4 regions of the Nostoc cf. commune SO-36 genome follow, and region 1 is predicted to be linked to each of the others. Evidence: predicted binding sites of a transcription regulator. Region 1 holds the regulator's gene; each other region holds the start of a gene.
What was found. The regulator NtcA, encoded in region 1, controls nitrogen genes in cyanobacteria. The targets are predictions, from matches to a motif close to TNTGTANNNNNNNNTACANA.
Positions count from the first base shown of each region.

Region 2: a site for NtcA is predicted at 2,016-2,035, ahead of ANSO36C_RS01755 (DUF2605 domain-containing protein). Genes of this name have one in related genera too.
Region 3: a site for NtcA is predicted at 1,454-1,473, ahead of ANSO36C_RS08400 (DUF3155 domain-containing protein). Genes of this name have one in related genera too.
Region 4: a site for NtcA is predicted at 1,625-1,644, ahead of ANSO36C_RS23660 (Glu/Leu/Phe/Val family dehydrogenase). Genes of this name have one in related genera too.

Region 1 covers NZ_AP025732.1:1,319,836-1,323,250, forward strand. The annotation lists gene ANSO36C_RS05845 (DUF3084 domain-containing protein) at 1-1,391, opposite strand, end outside; gene ntcA (global nitrogen regulator NtcA) at 1,560-2,231, opposite strand; gene fabI (enoyl-ACP reductase FabI) at 2,611-3,387, shown strand.
Region 2 covers NZ_AP025732.1:384,598-388,012, forward strand. The annotation lists gene thrS (threonine--tRNA ligase) at 1-1,560, opposite strand, end outside; gene ANSO36C_RS01755 (DUF2605 domain-containing protein) at 2,133-2,450, shown strand; gene ANSO36C_RS01760 (DUF2973 domain-containing protein) at 2,753-3,082, shown strand.
Region 3 covers NZ_AP025732.1:1,910,269-1,913,683, forward strand. The annotation lists gene ANSO36C_RS08390 (PadR family transcriptional regulator) at 1-71, shown strand, start outside; gene ANSO36C_RS08395 (cofactor assembly of complex C subunit B) at 125-655, shown strand; gene ANSO36C_RS08400 (DUF3155 domain-containing protein) at 1,108-1,425, opposite strand; gene ANSO36C_RS08405 (GAF domain-containing sensor histidine kinase) at 1,712-3,067, shown strand; gene ANSO36C_RS08410 (S-layer homology domain-containing protein) at 3,109-3,415, opposite strand, start outside.
Region 4 covers NZ_AP025732.1:5,224,776-5,228,190, forward strand. The annotation lists gene ANSO36C_RS23660 (Glu/Leu/Phe/Val family dehydrogenase) at 252-1,541, opposite strand; gene ANSO36C_RS23665 (beta-ketoacyl-ACP synthase) at 1,759-2,904, opposite strand; gene ANSO36C_RS23670 (peptidylprolyl isomerase) at 2,971-3,415, opposite strand, start outside.

The DNA.
Region 1 (3,415 bases):
AATGGTTGATTGTATTGTCTTAACTGGCTAACAAAGCGTAAGAAAGTCCCCTCTACTTGCACATCTTCGACAATTCCGGCGTTACGGGCCCGAAATTGCGAAGCAGAAATTAGTATTTCCAGCCTTTGCTGTAACTGATAGGATGTCATAGTTTTGGAATCAGCACTAGTTGTAGCTAGCACTGCACCTCCCGAAAAAACCAATTGATTTCGCGCTGTATCGGCGAAAAACTCTATCTGCTTTTCTCCTCTAACGTAATTACCAGCCGAGAAAATTCGCACCACATATTCTTGACCATCGCTAATCTGCTTGCTCAATTGCTCAACCCTATCTTGAGTTACACGCAGTAGCTCTACATTGGCTGGATTTGCACCCGGCTCACTTAATTCAACATTAGCGTTGCGATTAGCTTGTTGCAAAAGTTGTACTACTACTTGGCGAGCAGCAGCAGGTTGAGTAACGCGAACTACACCAGCAGATAGAACTTGACCACGAACTATGGCTAGTTTACCCAAACGCAGGTCGCGGTAAGACTGATAATATTTTTCCAGCCTTGCAACTTCTAGTTCTAGTTGCTCCTGTTGTCCTTCCAATTCTTTAAGGCGCGATTCCCGTGTGGCAATCACTTGCTCTCGCGCTGCAACTTCTAAATTACGCTTTTGAATTAGTTGATCCAGTTGGGCAATTTTTTGATCGCGTTGTTTTATGGCTTCTTGACGGTTAGCGAGTTCGCGATCGCGTTTTTCAATGGCTGTTTTGGCTTCGTCAATGGCTTTTTTCGCTTCAGCATACAGCCGTTGACGCTCTGTCTTTAGTAGTTCAACTGCTGCCTGTAACTCCTTTCTCTGATTGTAAACACTTTGCAATTCAGCTATAGCTTTTTGGTACTGAGTTACAACTTGTCCTAGCTGACCTTGAGTGCGCTGAAGTTGAGTTTGAGTTTGGGCTTGTTGACTAATGGTGCGGTTCAACTGAGCTTGTGTTTGCAGTTGTTTGGCATTCGCCGCCTGCAAAGATTTATTAATTGTCTGTAAGTCTTGTTGTGCTTTTGCTTGGGCAATTCTTGCTTGGTTTAGCTCACTCTCTACCTGACTTTTTTGAGTTTCTGCGGTTTTTAGCTGTTCCCGCTTCTGTCTGAGGTCTGTTTGAATATCCTCTAACTCAAAGACTCCCTTTCGCAAGCCTTCGTCGGCAGCGAATAAAATCCCTAAAGTTGATGCGGAAATCAAACCGCCCGTAAAAATAGTTACTACTACAGCAGTATTTTTCGGACGAAGCTTAAAAAGTGAGAGGCGGGCTTTGCCAACTCGTGTGCCGATGCGATCGCCCACGGTGGCAATTACGCCTCCCAGAATCAAAATTGCTGCGATGAGGATGTATCCGGTGGTCATCTTTAGCTACCGAAATCCTTCCAGATACAGCCTACTACTTTTAAGCATTGTCTGGAAAGAAGTGGAAATTGGCAATAGCTGAAATTACTCAATTTTTGATTTACCTCTAGCTATTAGTGTCATCTTTCAAAATACAACACGCGCCGATTCCCCTTTCTTCAATTGATTTTATGTGAATTGCCTACTTAAGGTAACAGGTTTATGCACAGTAATCTTCTTTTTGTGAATAGAAATCATCTTTTTCTCACGCAAATCCCCTAGTAGCCTAGTAACGGTAACACGAGTTGAACCAATTGCTTCTGCGATCGCTTGATGAGATAACTTCAAATCAATAGTGATCCCATCTGCACAAGGAACGCCAAAATCCCGACAAAGAATTAACAAAAAACTCACCAAGCGAGAACCCATGTCTCGGTGAGCAAGAGTTTCAATCATCATCTCCGTCTGTAAAATGCGCGAAGACAGACCTCGCAGCATTAACATTGATAATTCTGGATTTTCCTTGAGTGCTTGTTCCACTTGTTCAATTGGTGCTGACAGTAATTCCGCAGGCGTAAATGCAACCGCATGGTAAAAGCGATCCGACTTATTTCCTGTCAGCAATGACAATACACCAAAAACACTGTTTTCCCGCAGCAACGCTACCGTTATTTCCTCTCCTGCCTCGTACACCCTGGAAAGTTTAACAGCACCTTTCAAAAGAAAATAAACTCGTTCGGCAGGATCGCCAGGAAAAAAGATCGTTTTATTGCGTTCAAACGTTTCTACAACTGGCGGAAACGCCCCGGTCGCCATCTGACGAAAAACATTTGCTAGGGCTTTATCTTGTGTCACGATCATCTCCCTTCCCCTACCCAATGCCGGAAAAACAAAAACTGATTACCTAAGAATACACCCGAAAAATGAATATAGCACCGTCAACCTTTCTGTACTTTCCTATACTCAAACTAATCTCTTCATAACTCTTTGTTTATTATGATACATAATTGTTGATCCTTTCAGCTATTAATTGTTGATAAGTAGTTCCAATAGCTGTATTTAAAAGGTTTTTTGAAGAACAAATAAAGATATCTTGAGAAAATCTTTAGGAAAAATCAATAATTTTGTCACAGCAAACACTCTTACCAATATTCATTTTTGCAAATCCTGTATAAAACAAAGATAAATTAGCCTCAGATTCTAGTATGCTCCTAAATGATCGATCGCATTAACAATTTATATGCTAAATCTGACTGGAAAAAATGCCCTTGTTACAGGTATTGCCAATAACCGCTCGATCGCCTGGGGCATCGCCCAACAGCTGCATAAAGCCGGAGCAAACCTGGGTATTACTTACCTGCCGGATGAACGCGGCAAAATGGAGAAAAAAGTCGCGGAGTTGGTAGAACCCCTCAACCCCAGTTTATTTCTTCCCTGTAATGTCCAAAATGAAGACCAAATTAAATCTACCTTTGAGACAATCCGCGAACAGTGGGGAAAGCTAGACATCCTTATCCATTGTCTGGCCTTTGCTAGCAAAGACGACTTGAGCGGAGATTTTAGCCAAACCTCCCGTTCTGGCTTCAACACCGCCTTAGAAATTAGTACCTACTCGCTGGTGCAGTTAAGTGGTGCAGCTAAACCTTTGATGACAGAGGGAGGTAGTATCGTCACTTTGACATATTTAGGCGGTGTCAGAGCAATCCCTAATTACAACGTTATGGGAGTTGCCAAGGCGGGCTTAGAAATGAGTGTGCGTTATCTAGCTGCCGAACTAGGGGCGCAAAATATCCGCGTCAATGCCATCTCCGCAGGCCCCATCCGCACTTTGGCATCTTCAGCAGTAGGTGGGATTTTGGATGCAATTCATCATGTAGAAGAAGTAGCTCCCCTACGACGCACCGTCACTCAGTTAGAAGTAGGCAATGCTGCGGCTTTCTTGTGTAGTGATTTGTCTAGCGGCATTACCGGACAAATTCTGTATGTAGATGCAGGATATGAAATTATGGGAATGTAAGATAATTGGGGCATGGGGCATTGGGAAT
Region 2 (3,415 bases), 940 kb from region 1:
AGCTTGCACTGGCGCTAACCACAAAGGGAAATCGCCTGCATATTCTTCAATTAAGATCCCAATTAATCGTTCCAGTGAACCAAAAGGCGCACGGTGAATCATTACTGGACGTTTGCGAACACCATCTTCGGCAACGTACTCTAAATCAAAGCGTTCTGGCAAGTTGTAATCTACCTGCACAGTTCCTAATTGCCATTCCCGTTCTAAGGCATCACTAAAGATAAAGTCAAGTTTTGGCCCATAAAAAGCCGCTTCTCCAATACCTTCAAAGTGTTCCATCCCCAAGGTTTCAACCGCACGGCGAATTGCACCTTCGGCTTTGTCCCAAACTTCATCTGAACCAATGTACTTATCACTAGCTGGATCGCGGAAACTCAACCTAGCTTTAAAGTTCTTCAGTTGCAGACTATTAAACACCGACAAAATCAAATCCACCACACTGAGGAATTCACTATCTAGCTGTTCTGGGGTGACGAATAGGTGAGAATCATCTACAGTAAAACCGCGTACCCGCGTTAAACCGCCCAATTCCCCTGATTGTTCATAACGGTAAACAGTACCGAATTCCGCCAAGCGCATCGGTAGTTCTCGATAAGAGCGTAACTCACTCTTATATATTTGGATGTGAAAAGGGCAGTTCATCGGCTTCATGACAAAGCCCTGTTCCTGTGCAGCAGCTTCCTGATCGTCTGCCATTAAAGGGAACATATCTTCTTTATATTTCTGCCAATGTCCAGAGGTTTTAAATAAATCTACTCTGGCAATGTGAGGCGTTACTACAGATAAATAACCCCGTTTTAATTGTTCTTGCTTGAGGAAGTCTTCTAAAGTACTCCGTAACAGAGTGCCTTTGGGTGTCCACAAAGGTAAACCTGGCCCTACAAGATCAGAAAATATAAATAATCCCAGTTCCTTACCCAGTTTCCGGTGATCTCGCCGCAGTGCTTCTTCTTTGCGTCGCTTATATTCAGCGAGTTGTTCTGGGCTTTCCCAAGCGGTGGCGTAGATGCGTTGTAATTGAGCTTTAGTTTCATCTCCACGCCAATAAGCCCCAGCAACGCTTTCTAGTTCAATTGCTTTAGGGTTTAATTCACTGGTATTTTCCAGATGAGGCCCGGCACACAAATCCCACCATTCATCCCCCAGGTGGTAAATCGTGATTGGTTCCTCTTTAATATCTGACAGGATTTCTAGCTTGTAAGGTTCGTTAATTGCCTGAATCCGGCTTTCGGCTTCTTCGCGGCTGACTTCTTCTCGAATAACCGCCAACTTGCGATTGATAATCTTTACCATCTCTTTCTTGATGGCTTTGAGATCATTTTCGCTAAATGGTTCTGGACTGTCAAAGTCATAGTAAAAACCGTTTTCAATCCAAGGGCCGATTGTAACTTGTGCCTTGGGAAACAGCTTTTGTACTGCCATTGCCATTATATGGGAAGCAGTGTGGCGAATCTTTTTTAAGTTCTCCGATTCGCTGGTACGCGGTAAATAAATTTTTTCAACTTGTTCTGGCTGTTGTGACTGATTTGATGAATTTGGCGACATTGGCTGCTGAACCATTGGCGAAGTGATTACAAAAGGTGATTTATCTGAATCTGTAGGCTTATTCAACTATAACGACTTTGATTTTTGCTTTTTTCAGCTTTAGAAATAATTCAGAATGATTTAGAGTCAACCTAGGATAGCGAGTCCGCGATAGCGTCGCATCTGAATTAAGAGGTTTAAGACTCCCAGTGAATATACTTTCGTTAGCGGCGCTTCTAGGTGGCGGGTTTGAATCCCCCATTATATAGATGCTGAATTCTGACTCCTGACTCCTGACTCCTTCTTCAATCAGGCATAAAGATAAATTTTTGATTTTTTATCTGAGCGTGAAATTCAGGATTCAATGCGTAGGCGTAGCCCGTCGTAGACATCGCTAAATTATCTGATGAATTGCAACTCCCTTTCATATATACTTATAGCCTTCTCTCCAAAGGAACTGTACAAACCAGATATCAAGACTATATAATAAATTTGTGTCTTTTGTTACAAAATTTTACATCTCCAAATTATGAGAAAAATAATAAAAGTATTAAGAAACGTAAATAACGTTAATATTAGTAAGCAAGCTTGAAATATGCTTCTCATTTATGCCAGACTCAAATTTACCAGGGACTGAGTTGCTGAAAACAGTTTTAGAACCTCTGCTAGAGGATTTTCAGCATTGGTTTACGCGATCGCGCCATTTACTCGAAACTGAGCAACTATCGTTTATGAGTCATCAAGAGCAATCTGACTTACTCTTGCGGGTTAAGCAAGCTCAGAAGGAACTAAATACGGCAAAAATGCTCTTTGCTGCTACTGATAAACAAGTTGGGATTGATATGGCAACGTTAATGCCTTGGCATCAATTAGTAACAGAATGCTGGAATGTCGCAATGCGCTTTCGTCAAGGGCGTGAGATATAAATAGCACCTGGGAGTACTTATCGATGTCTTACGACAAGCCGAGGAAGCGTCTACCTAAGATGATCAACGAGTCGTTAAAGAGATAGTGAAAAAAGCTTAACAATTTCTTAACATTTGTTAGATTAACAAGATAATGTATCCTATGCTACCGTAAGTGAAATAACGGTTGACAAATAGTTTCATATAGATGTAACAGCACCAAAAGTGCTTCAAATATTCGTCTTAATTGTGAGTCATAGTATCGGCGAAACAAAGCGTTACAAAATAAAGTTTTAAAAATTGCTACTCTGGAGGAAAATCTAATGTTACATCTTCTTTACATTCTTGCTTTTACAATCCTTGCATTTATAGCTGTTGGCAACTTAATTCGTAACTTGATCATGTTCAGTTTTGATCGCGATCGAACTTATCCGACGAATTCCTCGCCTATAAATAATCAGGGTAACTATGGTTATTATTCATCAAAAAAACAGTTTGTACCCCATCCTGAGTTATTAGATAGCGCAGGCAATTTAATTAAAGAGCCGCTTTTGGTAATGCGTTCAATCAACGTTGAAGATGCGCGTCAACATCTCGATGCACTTTACGAAGCATCCCCAGGAAATAAGAGAGATAATTCTGAGGAAGCATAATGTAGCGACGCGATTAATCGCGTCTGTAAGCAGTTTGGGTGTAAAGTATTGTTGTTTTTACATCCTTAACATTCTTTACTTTTAGCAGAAGTTTATTACCATACTTCAATTAGAAGCGATCGCGCAAGTAAGGAACTAGCAAATAATTCTCTCACCAAAAACACTTGAAGATTTTCTTCGAGCCATTATAGTGGCGGTTAATGCGATGCAAGCCACAATTTTATACTATAGTAAGTAAATTTTGATAACTTTATATTTTAGTTAAGTTGCAAATTAAAGCTGAAAACTGAGAATTTTGAGATAATTCATTAGTTATTAAACTTTCAAAAACAC
Region 3 (3,415 bases), 590 kb from region 1:
CGGAATGGCAAGTTCAAGCTCAGGATCTAGCTTTTCTTTGGCAAAATTACATTAATAGGAGGACAAAGTAACAAATAATTGATAATGAAGTAAGTCTCCTACAGTCAAACACTAACAATTAGTTATGGATACTGCTATTCTGCCATCTACGTTCCTGCTAACCTTGTTGTTATCGGTTGGGCTGTTTTTCTTTATTCGTGCCTCGACTAAAGACCGCACTGAAATAGCGCAACTGGTATCTGAGCAAGACGAAGCTGCTTTAATGTCTCAATTAAAAGAGTATTTTCGATCGCGGTCTTACCGAGTGGCAGCGGTAGACCGAGAACAAAACCAGGTGACTTTTGAAGGTTTTGTTAAACCCAGCTGGTTTTTAGCTATATTTCTAACTTTATTGGCAGCTACCGGGATTGTTTGTCTATCTCTGGTAGTATCTATGCTTTTTCCTAGCTTCAGTACCCTTGTTCTGGCTATGGTATTGTTATCGCCTTTAAGTGGTCTATTTTATTGGAAAAAATCTGGAAGGCTTGAAAAGGTGTCGCTCAAAGTAGAAACAACTCAGAGCGAACAAACCTTCTCAAGTAAGATAACCGTAGTTGCCCATCGAGACGAACTCAGTGAGTTGCAGAGGACTCTACAGCTAAAGCCTGGGAAATAATTGTTGCTTTTTGTGACCATCTTTTAACTATGATATGCAAACTTCTGACCTGACCTACTCTTTAGGCAATGGAAAGTAGGAAGGAGGACATCAAGACGGCTGCTTTGTCAGTTTTCCCCACGACACAAGTCATGGGGAAAAAATTTAAATTCATTAACTTAAATTCATTGACAGAGCAAGCTTTAACCATCTACTGCATAAGAGCGCAACTTCACTAGCGCTTTTTGAAGCGCTTGGCTCTATACCCACTTCCTTCTGCATCATCAAGATAGTATCAACCCATGCAATCTAGCGTGGTTTGAGACAGCTTTACTTTCCAACTACCTGGACTAGATTTACTGGCAAATCAGCTACAAACTAAAAAAAAATTAAATTTTGCATAAACTTAGCAATTTTGCCAGTTAATAGATAGTCAGGAGCCACATTCAATGCCTAAGATGACCATCTATGGTTCATCGACTAGCTAAGGCAAGAGATTCTTGACCTGGTGAAGGTTCTAACACCCTCAAGCTAGGAAACAAGAAATGGTTTTCCTCTACGTATTGAGCACCAAACAGTCCCTTTTCTGCCCAGAAATAACGATCTGTGGTGTGTTCATTTCGCTTTACGAGTAGCAAGGCCGGTGGCAAAATACCTTCAGCTTGAATGAATCTTCTCGCTGCTGTCACAGGCTTTTCTTCGCCACTCTCGATGCTATATTGAGGTACGTGCTCCAAAATGCGTCGTCCTTCCTGACGACGACGACTCTTCCTTTTGCGTCTCCTTGCCAATCTATTGTCCTCCTCTTTCAAGCTATAGATTGTAGTGATAGCTACAAAATCCGTCGTCATTATATAGGTTCTAGTTCAAAATATCAATAGTTTTTAACCTTTTAAGATAAGAAAGTTAATATGTTTGAACATAGAAAAAATAAAATCACCTAAGTATATAATCCCCTAGTAGAAACCATCTCTAAGAAAATTTTAGTTAAGCTTTATTACATGAGTGAGGTAAAAATTAAGTATCCTCTCTTAACATCATGCCTCAAAATCTATAATCTTGAGCAAGAGCTAAAAAATGTTAATGTCTGCCAGTTCCGATTTTCTTGCTCTGTGTCGAGAGCAAATAGCGCTACTAACCCAAGGGCTGGGAGCAACTTTAAGTATTGTGTACCTGACACAAGAATTGGTAGAAACTTCTTCAAGCGATGCAAAACTTATTCCTGTGGTGATTTACCCGGAAACAGCATTATTATCGCCAGAAGAGGAAAATGCTGAGGGGACAGCATACAAGCAGCTTCAAGTTGGAAATGCGTTTATATTACCCAATCATCAAAGAAGGTTATTGACAGCAGGTTCAGAATCTCCAAGCTCGTCAGGGGAGTCTGAGACACCAGATTCGTCTCCACCCCATCTAAAAGAGGAATACTTACTTAGTGGCAACCAAATTGTTTTACCTCTAATTTATGAGGGTGTGATGATGGGTTTGCTGGTGACAGGTAGGCAAGACCGGGCATGGAATGAACACGAGCAAAGTCAGATTCAACAGATAGCTCAAACATTGGCGATCGCTTGTATTTTAGATCAACGCCGAGCATGGTTTGAGCAGGAGTTACATGAGCAACAAATTCTTCAAGAAAAACAGCGCGATTTGCTAGATAATCTGTTGCATCAGTTTCGTAACCCATTAACGGCGTTGCGGACTTTTGGCAAACTGCTATTGAAACGACTAAGGCCCGCAGACACTAACCGGGATGTGGCAAATAGTATTGTGCGGGAAAGCGATCGCCTCCAAGAATTGCTACAACAATTTGAGCAAGTAATTGACTTGACTGAAGCAGATTTAGCACCACTACATTTGCCAGAAGATGAAGTATTTGTAGAAGCAACCATCCAAAAAGACGCTAAACCGCCGCTATTATTGCCGGGAACGGGAGATAAAGCAGTTGACTGCTCCCTAGCAGATATATTAGAACCATTATTAATATCAGCCAAAGCGATCGCTCAAGAGCGGAAGCTAAAACTAATAACTGAAATTCAACAGAATTCATCCCTAGTGCGTGCCAATGTTAAAGCATTACGAGAGGTCTTAACTAACATCATCGATAATGCTTTGAAATATACTCCCACTGGTGGCAAAATTTTGATTCAGGCGGGGCAAGAAAAAGGGAATTTTCAAGGAATTGTCATCAGCGATAACGGGCCTGGGATTCCACCCCAAGATTTAGAACATCTTGGAGAACGGCATTATCGTGGTGTACAAGCGCAAACAGAAATTCCCGGTACAGGTTTAGGGTTAGCGATCGCTAAACAATTAATAGAGCAAATGCAGGGCGAAATCGAGGTTTTCAGCCCTGCAATCAACTCTAAATTCACTTCACCCAGTGCGCCGGGAACTACGTTTATTATTTGGTTGCCAGAAGTTCAAAATTAGTCATTTGTCCTTTGTAAATACTAATGACTAATGACCAATGACTATCTTAATGAAACGAACAAGTTTTGATTGATGGTCATTTGTAAATCGGTATCTGGATCAATAGCGATTAAGTCAACGCTATTTCTGCCGAAGAACAGACCAACCAACGCACCGATACCAGCACCACCCAAGACTTCTTCTGTGGCAATGGCGCGATCGCCTGTGACAGCAGATACCGCAGCGGCTGCACCTGCACCCAATACAGTATTTTGAATGATTGAACCAGTACTAGTACCCTTGTTGACTCTTTCAGTTTTGGTAATCACGTCAGAACTAGCGTTCAGTTGATACTCTTGACCGCTAGTC
Region 4 (3,415 bases), 2.9 Mb from region 1:
AAATCTGACTTTTCACGGTATCTGGAAAACCTCTCTCTAAATCTCTCTCCTAAAAGGAGAGAGACTTTGAATTTTCCGCCTTCCCGCGACGAGTTGGGGGTTAGGTTCTTGGTGGACTTTTCCACATAATGTGAAAAGTCAGAACAAAAAATACTCGCTATTCACAACATAATATAAGGGCACAATATTATAGTTGTGCCCTTATATGTTTTTTATTCAATTAAAAACTGCTGTCTATGTCCAAATAAATATTAAGGATAAAGACCTCTGTCAGTCAGCGCCTGAGCCACTCTACCTACCCCCAGTGTGTAAGCTGCTAACCTTAAAGAAATTTGGCGCACCTCAGACTGGTGAATCACCTTACGGTAGGCTTGCACCATCAAATGCTCCATTTCGCGGTTGACGCGCTCCTCATCCCAAAATACGTAAGAAAGACCCTGCACCCACTCCAAATAACTGACTACTACACCGCCAGCATTGGCCAAAATATCGGGTAGCACTGTCACACCCCGCGCCTCTAATGCCAAGTTAGCCTCAAGAGTAACCGGGCCGTTAGCTGCTTCTGCGACAATCTGCGCCTGTACTTGATTCACATTTTCTTCAGTGATTTGGTTCTCCAAAGCTGCTGGTATTAAGACATCACAGGGTAAAGTTAATAAATCTGCATTGCTAATTGGTACAGATTGCGGGAAACCGACAATACTCTTGCGATTTTCAGCAGCGTAGACTTTCAACTTGGGAATATCAAGACCAACTTCGGAAAATATTCCTCCAGCACCAGTTGAAACAGCGATAATTTTCGCACCTGCTTCATATAGTAATTCTGCTGCGGCACAGCCGACGTTACCGAAACCCTGAATGGCTACTCGCACTCCTGCCAGAGATTTACCTTGATCTGCTAGGGCCTCACGGACAATAATCATCGTGCCACGTCCAGTTGCCATTTCTCGTCCCAAAGAACCACCAATAGAAAGGGGTTTCCCAGTTACAACTCCTGGTACAGCATGACCAACGTTTACAGAGTAGGTGTCCATCATCCAAGCCATTTCACGGGCAGAAGTACCCATATCTGGGGCAGGAATATCTACGGAAGGCCCAATATCTTTAATCAACTCGCTGATATAACGGCGGCTGATTCGCTCTAATTCGCCAACACTGTAGCGTTTGGGATCTATAGCAATGCCACCCTTTCCACCACCGTAGGGAATACCTAATAAGGCGCATTTCCAGGTCATCAACATTGCTAGAGCGGATACTTCGCGCAATGTCACAGCCGGATGGTAACGGATTCCGCCTTTATATGGGCCTAAGACATCAGAGTGCTGCACCCGGTGTCCAGCGAGAACTTGTATTTCCCCATTATCTAGTTTCACGGGAATGGAAACCGTGACAACCTTACGCGGGTGGCTGAGAATTTCTAGCAAACCCTGATTTAAATTTAATTCTTTAGCTGCCGCTTCTAAGTAACTACAGGCTTGGTCAAATGGGCATATATGCGCTGGAGAAGCAGGTTCTGGCAGCAGCAGAGATTTTGAAATCATAAAATTTTCTCCTAATCACGGTATCTTTACGAACCGGATATCATCTGTATTTAGCTTATCCTGTTTTTTGGGAAAATAGGAATTTTGTAGTTTTTGTTACAGTTTTATTTTTTATATTCTGCTAATGCCTGCAAAAGCAGGATAATTATATATCAAAAGCAAATACTTAAGTAAAACTTATATGTAATGTGGCTCAGATAGTTAAACTGACAAGTTTCTACTTTGCTAACGCGATCGCGGCATTCTGTCCCCCAAAGCCAAAACTGCAACATAGTACCTGCCTAATTTTGCTTAAACGTGCTGCTGTCACGATGTCTAAGTCAAACTCTGGCTGCTGCAATCCTACACAGGGTGGTAAGATTTGATGCTTTAATGCCATGAGAGAAAAAGCTACACCTAAAGCTCCAGATGCCCCTAGTGTATGACCTGTGCTTCCTTTAGTGGAACTAACTGCCACACCTTGGGGAAACAAACGCTGAATTACCATACTCTCTATCTGGTCATTTAGCTGGGTTGCTGTACCATGAGCATGAATGTAATCAATGTCACTTGGTGTCAGACAACTACGTTCTAAACATTGTTTGATAGCTGCGATCGCACTTTTACCTTCAGGTTCTGGTGAATTACCATGATATGCGTCGTTAGTTAAGCCGAAACCGAGAATTTCACCATACACTTTTGCTTGACGCTGTTTTGCTAACTCTGCTGATTCCAAGACAAACACAGCTGCGCCTTCACCCAACACTAAACCTTCCCGGTGTAAATCAAAGGGATAAGCCCCAGTTTTTGCCAAAGCACCCATCTGCTGAAACCCAGCTAAAGTTAGGGGTGTAATCGGTGCTTCCACTGCGCCTGCGATCGCCTGTTGACATTGCCCAGTTTGGATAAGCAAAGCTGCTTGGGCGATCGCCCAAATTCCAGTTGCACAAGCTGCCATCGGTGCTAAAAGTATACCTGATGCACCGATTTGCCTTGCAGCTGCGATCGCATTGATATGAGGCAATATATCTAACCAATTTTCAAAATCAGAAACGGGCAAATTTTCCACATCTTTATACATTTGCCGCGCCAGTCTCTCCCAAGATGCTTGATAAGAGCGACTTGATCCAATAACTACAGCACAATCAGCTAAGGGTGGAACTAAACCAGCATCTTGCAAAGCAGAAGAAACAACCATCTGAGTTAACATTGTCAACTCAGATGGTTGTTGAGCAATTAAACCTAGAGGAAGTGGTTTAAGTTCTGGAAATGGTTGATGTAACTTAATTCCAGATTTGCTTGCTAGCAAGTTTTGCCAGCTATCCTCTAAGCTTCCACCCAAGGCGGAAACAAGACCAATACCAGTGACAACAACCTTTGCCAATTTAGGAGTTAATAGTTAGGAGTTAGGAGTTGTATTATTTTCCGGCTGCCCCCTGCTCTCTTCCTCCTACTGCCCTGGTATTTTCAGATTTTCAGCACCCTGGGTAACTTTAGCCGAATCGATGCGATCGCCTTGCTTAATTTTGTTCACAACATCAAAGCCTTGAGTGACATTGCCAAACACGGCGTAGTTACCATCTAAGAACGCTAAATCTGCTAAAGCAATGTAAAACTGAGCAGAAGCGGAATCTGGTGCTTGCGATCGCGCCATCGCTACTGCACCCAGCTTATGGGGCAATACTACGGCTTGAGCAGTAGCATCAAATGGTTTATTGTAAGTCGGAGTATCGGAACCTTTCGCCTTAACTTCTAAAGGTATATAACGAGCATTTCCCGTTTTTGGATCAATATAGCTACCAGTTCCCAGTCTATCTGCCGGAACTTTCGGATCTTTGCTTTGGGGGTCGCCCCCTTGAACTACAAAGGGTTGGGGTTCGCGCACAACTCGATGG